4 regions of the Phytobacter diazotrophicus genome follow, and region 4 is predicted to be linked to each of the others. Evidence: predicted binding sites of a transcription regulator. Region 4 holds the regulator's gene; each other region holds the start of a gene.
What was found. The regulator PurR, encoded in region 4, represses purine synthesis genes. The targets are predictions, from matches to a motif close to CANGCAAACGTTTGCNTG.

Region 1 (2,208 bases), 2.4 Mb from region 4:
GGAATTTACCGTTCTCATCAACCAGACCCGCTTTGTCGGTCACACCGAGCAGGGTACCGGAGGAGTCAAAGAGGTTAACCAGCATAAAGGAGAAGATAACGCCTGCCAGGCCAATGTTGAACGACCCGGCCAGATCAACATTACCCACTACACTCGCCACGCTCGGCGGCGCAGAAATAATCCCGTGATACTGCACATCGCCCATCATCCAGCCCAGCAGAGTGGTCACGACGATAGAAATCAGTACCGCAGCATGAATATTGCGGGAAGCCAGAACAGCAATAATAAAGAAGCCCAGAACACCCAGCAGGACGCTGTGAGACGTCAGGTTACCAATGGCCACCAGCGTATCTTTGTTCGGCACAATCACACCGGCGTTTTTCAGGCCCATCATACCGATAAACAGACCAATACCGCTGGTGATGCCCACACGCAGGCTCACCGGAATGTTGGCAATCATCCAGTAACGAACGCGGAAAATAGTCAGCAACAGCAGACCTACCGCACCCCAGAAAATCGCGCCCATCCCAATTTGCCAGGACAGTCCCATCGCGCCCACCACCACAAACGCGAAGAAGGCGTTCAGGCCCATCGCGGGTGCCAGTGCAACCGGCAGGTTAGCAAACAGCCCCATCAGGATACTGCCGAACGCGGCAATCAGACAGGTGGTGACGAAGACCGCACTGGTGTCCATCCCGGCGACACCCAAAATCTGCGGGTTAACAAAAACGATGTAGACCATCGTCAAAAACGTGGTGAAACCGGCGATCACTTCGGTGCGTGCCGACGTGCCATGTTCACGCAGTTTAAACACGCGCTCAAGCAACCCGTGGCTCGACGCCTGGGTAGTGTGTTGTTGGCTCATTATCAATTTCCGAACAAGGAGGGAAAATTCGTCGCTATCCTATACCAAAATGAGACAATGTTGACGGTTATCACACACTTTTTTTCATTGAATTTGCTTATACGGCAACGATTGCGTGGGGTAATCTGCCTTAAGTAAACGATAAACTTGCAATATACAGGAAATGGCATGTCCCAAATTGAAGCAGTATTTTTCGACTGTGACGGCACCCTGGTAGACAGTGAAGTCATCTGTTCGCGCGCATATGTGCATATGTTTAAAGAATTTGGCATCACGCTCGATCTTGAAGAGGTGTTCAAACGTTTCAAAGGTATGAAACTCTACGAGATAATCGAGGTGACAGGCGAAGAACACGGCGTGACGCTGGACAAAACCAAACTGGAGCCAGTATTTCGCAGCGAAGTGGCGCGGCTGTTTGATTCCGAGCTGGAAATCATTCCGGGGGCGAAAGAGCTGCTTGATGCAGTCACCGTGCCTGTCTGTGTGGTCTCTAACGGCCCGGTAAGCAAAATGGAGCATTCACTTGGCAAAACTGGTCTTCTGCACCATTTCCCGAATCTGCTGTTCAGCGGCTACGATATTCAACGCTGGAAGCCCGACCCGGAACTGATGTTCCATGCGGCAAAAGCGCTGAATGTGAATACAACACGCTGCATTCTGATTGATGATTCGGTGGCGGGCGCACAGTCGGGTATTGCTGCAGGCATGGAAGTCTTTTATTTCTGTGCCGATCCGCATAACAAACCGATCGACCATCCACAGGTGACTACGTTCACAGAGTTGTCGCAGCTTCCGGCATTGTGGAAAGCTCGCGGCTGGAACATTACGCGCTAACGGTAAACGCCTCCCCCTAACAGGAGAGGCGTAATGCATCACTTAAACAGTTTCTGCACAAACTCAGCATACGCCGGACGCCAGACATCCATTTCGTGGTTCAGGCCCGGGTACATCTTGTAGTCGAATTTAATGCCTTGCTTCTCAAGATCGCTTTTCAGACCGGCAATGTCTTTGCCCGTGACGGAATCTTTTTCACCGACCACCACCGTGAAGTTATGCAGTTGCTTGTTGATCTCCTGAGGCTTGTTAAGCTGAGCGGTAACACCCGAATCCGGAACGGTTGTGGTCGTTACGCCACTCAGGGTCGCCAGCCAGCCAAAGCTATCAAGATGGTTCATCCCTGAGACCAGCGCCTGATAACCGCCCTGCGATAACCCGGCCAGCGCGCGCCCGCTTGCATCTTTGCGCACGTTAAACCGCGCATCGACCATAGGAATGATGTCATGCATCAGTTCGCGATCGGCCGCTTTAGCATTCAGCGGATAGAAAGTTTTGCGACGCTCTTT
Region 2 (2,208 bases), 1.3 Mb from region 4:
GTTGCCACAACGGAGGCACCATGAGCCGGCGGGTTAGAGTAGTTAGCGCGGATAGTTGACTTCATCTGGCTGAATGCACGGTCTGTTGTCTCCTGGTCCGCGGCCACCAGCGTACAGGCACCGACACGTTCATTGTACAGACCGAAGTTTTTCGAGAAGGAACTGGCGATGATCAATTCTTTATGCAGCGCGGCAAAGGCGCGCAGACCTTCTGCGTCTTCTTCCAGACCGCGGGCGAAACCCTGATAGGCAAAATCGAACAGCGGCAGCCAGCCTTTTTCAATGGACAATTTGGCCAGTGTCTCCCACTGCTCAAGCGTCGGATCGATACCGGTCGGGTTATGACAGCAACCGTGGAACAGTACGATATCACCCGCTTGCGCGGCTTCGAGACTTGCAACCATGCCGTCGAAATCCAGCGCGTGGTTTTGCGCGTCATAATAGGCGTAATCACACACTTCAAGGCCGGCGGAGTTAAACACGCCTTTATGGTTCGGCCAGCTTGGATTACTTACCCAAATACGTTTTGCTGAGGTGTTTTTCGCCAGGAAATCAGCGGCAACACGCAGGCCACCCGTACCGCCCGGGGTCTGCGCGGTGCGCGCACGTTTGTCATTAATAATCGCGCTGCCTTTGCCGAATAGCAGTTCCTGCGTGCAACGACCAAACTCAGGAATACCGTCGATGCCGAGGTAATTTTTTGTGTTTTCGTTTTCCAGCAGATACTGCTCCGCTTTTTTAACGCTGGTCAGTACCGGCGTTTTCCCGGTTTCGTCTTTATAGACACCAATACCAAGGTTGATTTTGCCAGGACGTTCATCGGCGCGAAACAGATCGGCCAAACCCAGAATAGGGTCAGCAGGGGCAGCGGTAATATTCTCAAACATGACGAGGTTCCATTATGATGACAGAAGGGAAATCCGTTATCAGGTTAACGGTTGATGTGACAATTGCCAACCGTTTGCGATAAAAAGCGTGCGTCTTTTTAGAAGTTAGTCTTTTTGGCGGCGAGACAATAAAAAAACAGGGCCGAAGCCCTGTTTTTCACGCATATAATAACGAGGTGTGCTGATTAGAACTGGTAAGTCACAGCCATCGCAACCTGGTCATCACGACCATTCACGATACCAACGGCCTGGCTGTAATCGCTCTTGTCGATCAAGTTCAGCTGGTAGTCAACATAGATGTTGAAGTTTTTGTTGAAGTAGTAGTACGCACCGATTTCAACATATTTCTGCAGATCTTCGTTGCCGCCAGCGAAAGTTGCGCCATTAGCTGTACGACCTGCCAGGTCCTTGCCTTTAGACTGAACGTAGGACAGGGACGGACGCAGACCGAAGTCGAACTGGTACTGAGCCATTGCTTCGAAGTTCTGAGTTTTGTTAGCAAAAGTACCGTCAGCTTCGCGAGTCATGTTGCGAGTTTCGGAATAAACAGTTGCCAGGTAGATGTTGTTTGCGTCGTATTTCGCACCAACAGCCCATGCTTCTGCCTTCTCACCTTTACCGTCTACAGTCTGACGGTTAGTACGGTCAGAGTTGCTGTAAGCGCCGATTACGCTAAAGCCTTCTGCGAAGGAGTAACCCAGAGAGTAACCAACGCCGTCGCCATTAGAGGTTTTAACGTCAGTACGATCGTTTTTACCCTGGTACTGGATACCCATGCTCAGACCATCAACCAGACCAAAGAAGTCGGTGTTACGATAGGTCAGGACGCCAGTAGTACGGCCAGTCATGAAGTTATCAGAGTAGTTAGCCCATGTCATGCCAGAGAAAGATGGGGCAACGTCGGTGTAAGATTCTACGTCGTAGACGATACCGTAGTTACGACCATAGTCCAGAGAACCAGCGTTGTTAACTTTGATACCTGCGAAAGCCAGACGGTTACGGGTACCCTGTGAACCTTCTGCATCGCTTGCCAGCGCACGGTATTCCCACTGACCGTAACCGGTTACATCGCTGTTGATCTGAGTTTCGCCTTTGAAACCAATCTGAGCGTAGGTGTTGTCGTTGCTGTTGGTGTTGTCACCAGAGGTCACGAAGTCGTGCTCACCAACAACTTTACCGTACAGGTCCAGTTTGTTGCCGTTTTTGTTGTAAACTTCTGCAGCGTTAGCTGCACCAGCTACCAGCAGGGCAGGGATAACCACTGCCAGGATATTGCGCTTCATCATTATTTATTACCCTCATTGGTTTTTTTGTACACCTG
Region 3 (2,208 bases), 930 kb from region 4:
TCAAGGCCGAATGCATCGGCCTTGTTACTGAATACTGCCCGGATGGTGCCATTTATTTTCTTCTGCTTGCAGGCATCAATTATTGCCTGCAAGTTGCTTCCGTTGCCGGAAATGAGCACCACAATGTTTTTCATTCGATGACCACGCGTTCACTGGAATCGGATGCTTTGATAATACCGATTTTCCACGCGTTTTCACCTTTGGCATTCAGGAATGCGATGGCCTTATCTGCTTCATCAGCAGGCAGGGCGATAACCATACCGACACCACAGTTGAAGGTGCGATACATCTCGTGACGGCTGACATTGCCCGCCGTTTGCAGCCAGTTGAAGACGGCCGGCCATTGCCAGGAGGACTCATCGATCACCGCCTGGGTATTGTCTGGCAGCACGCGCGGGATATTTTCCCAAAAGCCGCCGCCGGTCAGGTGGGCGATGGCGTGCACGTCTACGTTTTCAATCAGCTCGAGGATCGATTTCACGTAGATGCGGGTCGGAGTCAGCAGGTGATCCGCGAGGGATTTCCCTTCAAGCTGTGTCGTCTCAGGATCGCAACCGCTCACTTCGATGACTTTACGCACCAGGGAGTAGCCGTTGGAGTGCGGACCGCTGGACGCCAGTGCAATCAGCACATCACCGTCGGCCACTTTGGAACCGTCAATAATCTCGGATTTCTCAACAACGCCAACGCAGAAACCGGCAACATCGTAGTCTTCGCCGTGGTACATGCCCGGCATTTCAGCGGTTTCGCCGCCAACCAGCGCACAGCCAGACTGCAGGCAGCCTTCCGCGATACCGTTAATCACACTGGCTGCGGTGTCGACATCCAGTTTGCCGGTTGCGTAATAATCGAGGAAAAACAGCGGCTCTGCGCCCTGTACAACCAGGTCATTCACACACATGGCGACCAGGTCGATGCCGATGCTGTCATGGCGTTTCAGATCCATCGCCAGACGCAGTTTGGTACCTACGCCGTCAGTGCCGGAAACCAGTACTGGTTCACGATATTTTTGCGGCAATGCGCACAGCGCGCCGAAGCCACCCAGACCGCCCATCACTTCCGGACGACGAGTTTTCTTCACCACACCTTTGATTCGGTCAACCAGAGCATTACCTGCGTCAATATCAACACCGGCATCTTTGTAGCTAAGAGAGGTTTTATCGGTCACTGCTTGAGTCCCCACGCGTTTGCTTGCGGTTCACCCGTCATATTTCAGGCTGTTACCCGAACTAATCAGGTTTTGGAAATAAAATTCGGCGCAATTCTAACAGTGAAGGCAAACGTTTGCGAGTCCATTATTTCAGGCCGCCGGGGATTATTACGGTATACTCTTTTCCAGTCTGTTTGATCCGGATCAACGCCGCACCTGTAGCGTGGCGGAGAAAAAGCGGTATAATCCGGCGATTTTTTTTGTGGCTGCCACCGTTTTGGGGAAGGAGAAGAGTATGAAGGTCGTGGAAGTAAAACACCCACTCGTCAAACACAAGCTGGGCCTGATGCGTGAAAATGACATCAGCACCAAACGCTTTCGTGAACTCGCCTCGGAAGTCGGTAGTCTGCTGACCTATGAAGCGACTGCCGATCTGGAAACGGAACGTGTGACTATCGAAGGCTGGAACGGCCCGGTAGAAGTCGAACAAATCAAAGGCAAAAAAATCACCGTAGTCCCTATTCTGCGTGCCGGCCTGGGCATGATGGAAGGGGTGCTGGAACACGTTCCGAGCGCACGCATCAGCGTGGTGGGTATCTATCGTAATGAAGAGACCCTGGAGCCGGTACCGTATTTCCAGAAACTGGTTTCTAACATCGACGAGCGTATGGCGCTGGTCGTTGACCCGATGCTGGCAACGGGCGGTTCTATGATTGCCACCATCGACCTGCTGAAAAATGCAGGCTGCCACAGCATCAAAGTGCTGGTGCTGGTTGCTGCCCCGGAAGGCCTCGCCGCGCTGGAGAAAGCGCACCCGGACGTTGAGCTGTATACCGCGTCCATCGACAAGGGCCTCAATGAGCACGGATACATTATTCCGGGCCTCGGCGATGCCGGCGACAAAATCTTTGGTACGAAATAAATGCTTTAAAAATCAAAAGCCGACTTTGAAAGTCGGCTTTTTTTTGGCGTAAACCAGAACAGAATCCGCCTGATTTCATCACGCAGTCCACAACACTGCGGGATGGGTGATGAGCGGAACATATACCCTAACAACG
Region 4 (2,208 bases):
TTAGCGAAATGGGAAAAGACTATTGCTAATTTGATGACAATCGAGGGGTGAAACGAGGGAGAGAAGCCTCTCCCTCGGGATAAATCAATGCAGTGCGGCAGTCAGCCCGGCAGCAACAATCAGGGCAAGTACAATCACGGTAGTCATTAAAGAAAACTTCAGGTCGGTGCTCATCAATTTTTCTCCTTATTAATTTCCACACAAAAAGTGATGTAACGCATTTTTGCACAAATAAACGTAAAAATCTTGCAGGATTTAGGGTGATACACGTTTTAGCACTTCCCCTTTTGGTCAAGATCAGACAAAATTCGACGCTAAATTTATTAGCGTACCGGCCATTGACTCCCCTCCTGACGTCCAGTGTCTTTTTCCCGGCGTATTGCAATCCCTTCTATGGGTACAGGGTGATGGAAGGCAAACGTTTACCTTATGTATTATCAGGAGTTTACGATATGGTCTGGAGTAAGATCTGATGGCAACGATTAAAGACGTAGCGAAGCGAGCAAACGTTTCCACCACAACCGTATCACACGTAATTAACAAGACGCGTTTCGTTGCAGAAGAGACGCGTAACGCCGTCTGGGCGGCGATTAAAGAATTACATTACTCCCCCAGCGCGGTTGCCCGCAGCCTGAAAGTCAATCACACCAAATCTATTGGCTTGCTGGCGACCAGTAGCGAGGCGGCTTATTTCGCTGAGATCATCGAGGCGGTTGAGAAAAATTGTTTCCAGAAAGGCTATACCCTTATTCTCGGTAACGCCTGGAATAACCTGGAAAAACAGCGCGCCTATCTGTCCATGATGGCGCAAAAACGTGTGGATGGCCTGCTGGTCATGTGTTCTGAATATCCGGAATCGTTACTCAGTATGCTGGAAGAGTATCGCCACATTCCCATGGTGGTCATGGACTGGGGCGAAGCAAAAGCCGATTTTACCGATACAGTCATCGATAATGCCTTTGCCGGCGGCTATATGGCTGGCCGTTACCTGATTGAACGCGGCCATCGCGAAATTGGCGTTATCCCAGGCCCCCTTGAGCGCAATACGGGCGCAGGCCGCCTGAGCGGGTTTATGAAAGCGATGGAAGAGGCCCATATCACCGTGCCGGAAAACTGGATCGTGCAGGGTGACTTTGAGCCGGAGTCCGGCTATCGCGCCATGCAACAGATCCTGACCCAGTCCTCTCGCCCGACCGCGGTGTTCTGCGGCGGCGATATTATGGCAATGGGCGCGTTGTGTGCGGCAGACGAAATGGGCCTGCGCGTGCCGCAGGATATTTCGGTGATCGGTTATGATAACGTGCGTAATTCGCGTTTCTTTACCCCTTCACTAACGACCATTCACCAGCCGAAAGACTCGCTGGGGGAAACCGCGTTTAACATGCTGCTTGACCGTATCGTGAACAAACGTGAAGAGTCACAGTCGATTGAAGTGCATCCGCGCCTGATTGAACGCCGCTCGGTTGCCGATGGTCCGTTCCGCGACTATCGCCGTTAATCCTGCCGGGAGCAGCTCACTCCTGCTCCCGCAGCCATTCCCTGTTCAGCGTTTCGCTGTCGCCCAGATAACTCAGTAACCAACTCAGCGCCGGTGAGGCATCATTCTGCTGCCAGGTCAGACAACAGGCGGCGTCCGGAAAGGGGTTTTCCAGTGCCAGCGCAACCCACTCACCGCGATCGATCCACGGGCGGGCGAAATGCGCAGGCACCATCCCAATACACAGTCCGGCTGACAAACAGGCCGCAGATGACTCCCAGTCCGGGGCGACAACCCGTTTCTGATTATCCAAAAGCCAGGTGATGCGTTTAGGCAGCGAGCGGGAAGTATCTTCGCGTACCAGTGAGGGCCAGTTGCGCAACGTATCATCACTGAGCGGTGATACCATTGTCGCCAGCGGATGATGGCGGGCAACCACGCATTTCCAGCTCAGCATGCCCATATCGCGGAAGGTATATCGGCCACCGACCGGAATCGCCTGGGTCGCACCGATAGCCAGTTCGACACGCCCGTCGGCCAGCGCATCCCACACGCCGTTAAACACCTCCTGGGAGACCAGCAGTTCGACATCGCTAAAATGGCGATAGAAATCGACAATCATCTGGCGCGTACGTTCCGGTTTGACGATGTTATCGACCGCGATAGATAACTGCCCCCGCCAGCCGTTGGCGATTTGCTGGCATTGTTGACGGGTGATCTGCATTTTTTTG

Region 1: a site for PurR is predicted at 966-983, ahead of ACS0RQ_RS27365 (NCS2 family permease). Genes of this name have one in related genera too.
Region 2: a site for PurR is predicted at 951-968, ahead of ACS0RQ_RS18030 (amino acid aminotransferase). Genes of this name have one in related genera too.
Region 3: a site for PurR is predicted at 1,274-1,291, ahead of purM (phosphoribosylformylglycinamidine cyclo-ligase). Genes of this name have one in related genera too.

Annotation. Positions count from the first base shown of each region.
Region 1 covers NZ_CM125428.1:5,658,206-5,660,413, reverse strand. The annotation lists gene ACS0RQ_RS27365 (NCS2 family permease) at 1-865, opposite strand, end outside; gene yieH (6-phosphogluconate phosphatase) at 1,034-1,699, shown strand; gene ACS0RQ_RS27355 (esterase) at 1,738-2,208, opposite strand, start outside.
Region 2 covers NZ_CM125428.1:3,677,791-3,679,998, reverse strand. The annotation lists gene ACS0RQ_RS18030 (amino acid aminotransferase) at 1-887, opposite strand, end outside; gene ACS0RQ_RS18025 (porin) at 1,073-2,173, opposite strand.
Region 3 covers NZ_CM125428.1:1,461,036-1,463,243, forward strand. The annotation lists gene purN (phosphoribosylglycinamide formyltransferase) at 1-134, opposite strand, end outside; gene purM (phosphoribosylformylglycinamidine cyclo-ligase) at 131-1,168, opposite strand; gene upp (uracil phosphoribosyltransferase) at 1,446-2,072, shown strand.
Region 4 covers NZ_CM125428.1:2,388,132-2,390,339, reverse strand. The annotation lists gene cydH (cytochrome bd-I oxidase subunit CydH) at 85-174, opposite strand; gene purR (HTH-type transcriptional repressor PurR) at 473-1,498, shown strand; gene punR (DNA-binding transcriptional activator PunR) at 1,515-2,208, opposite strand, start outside.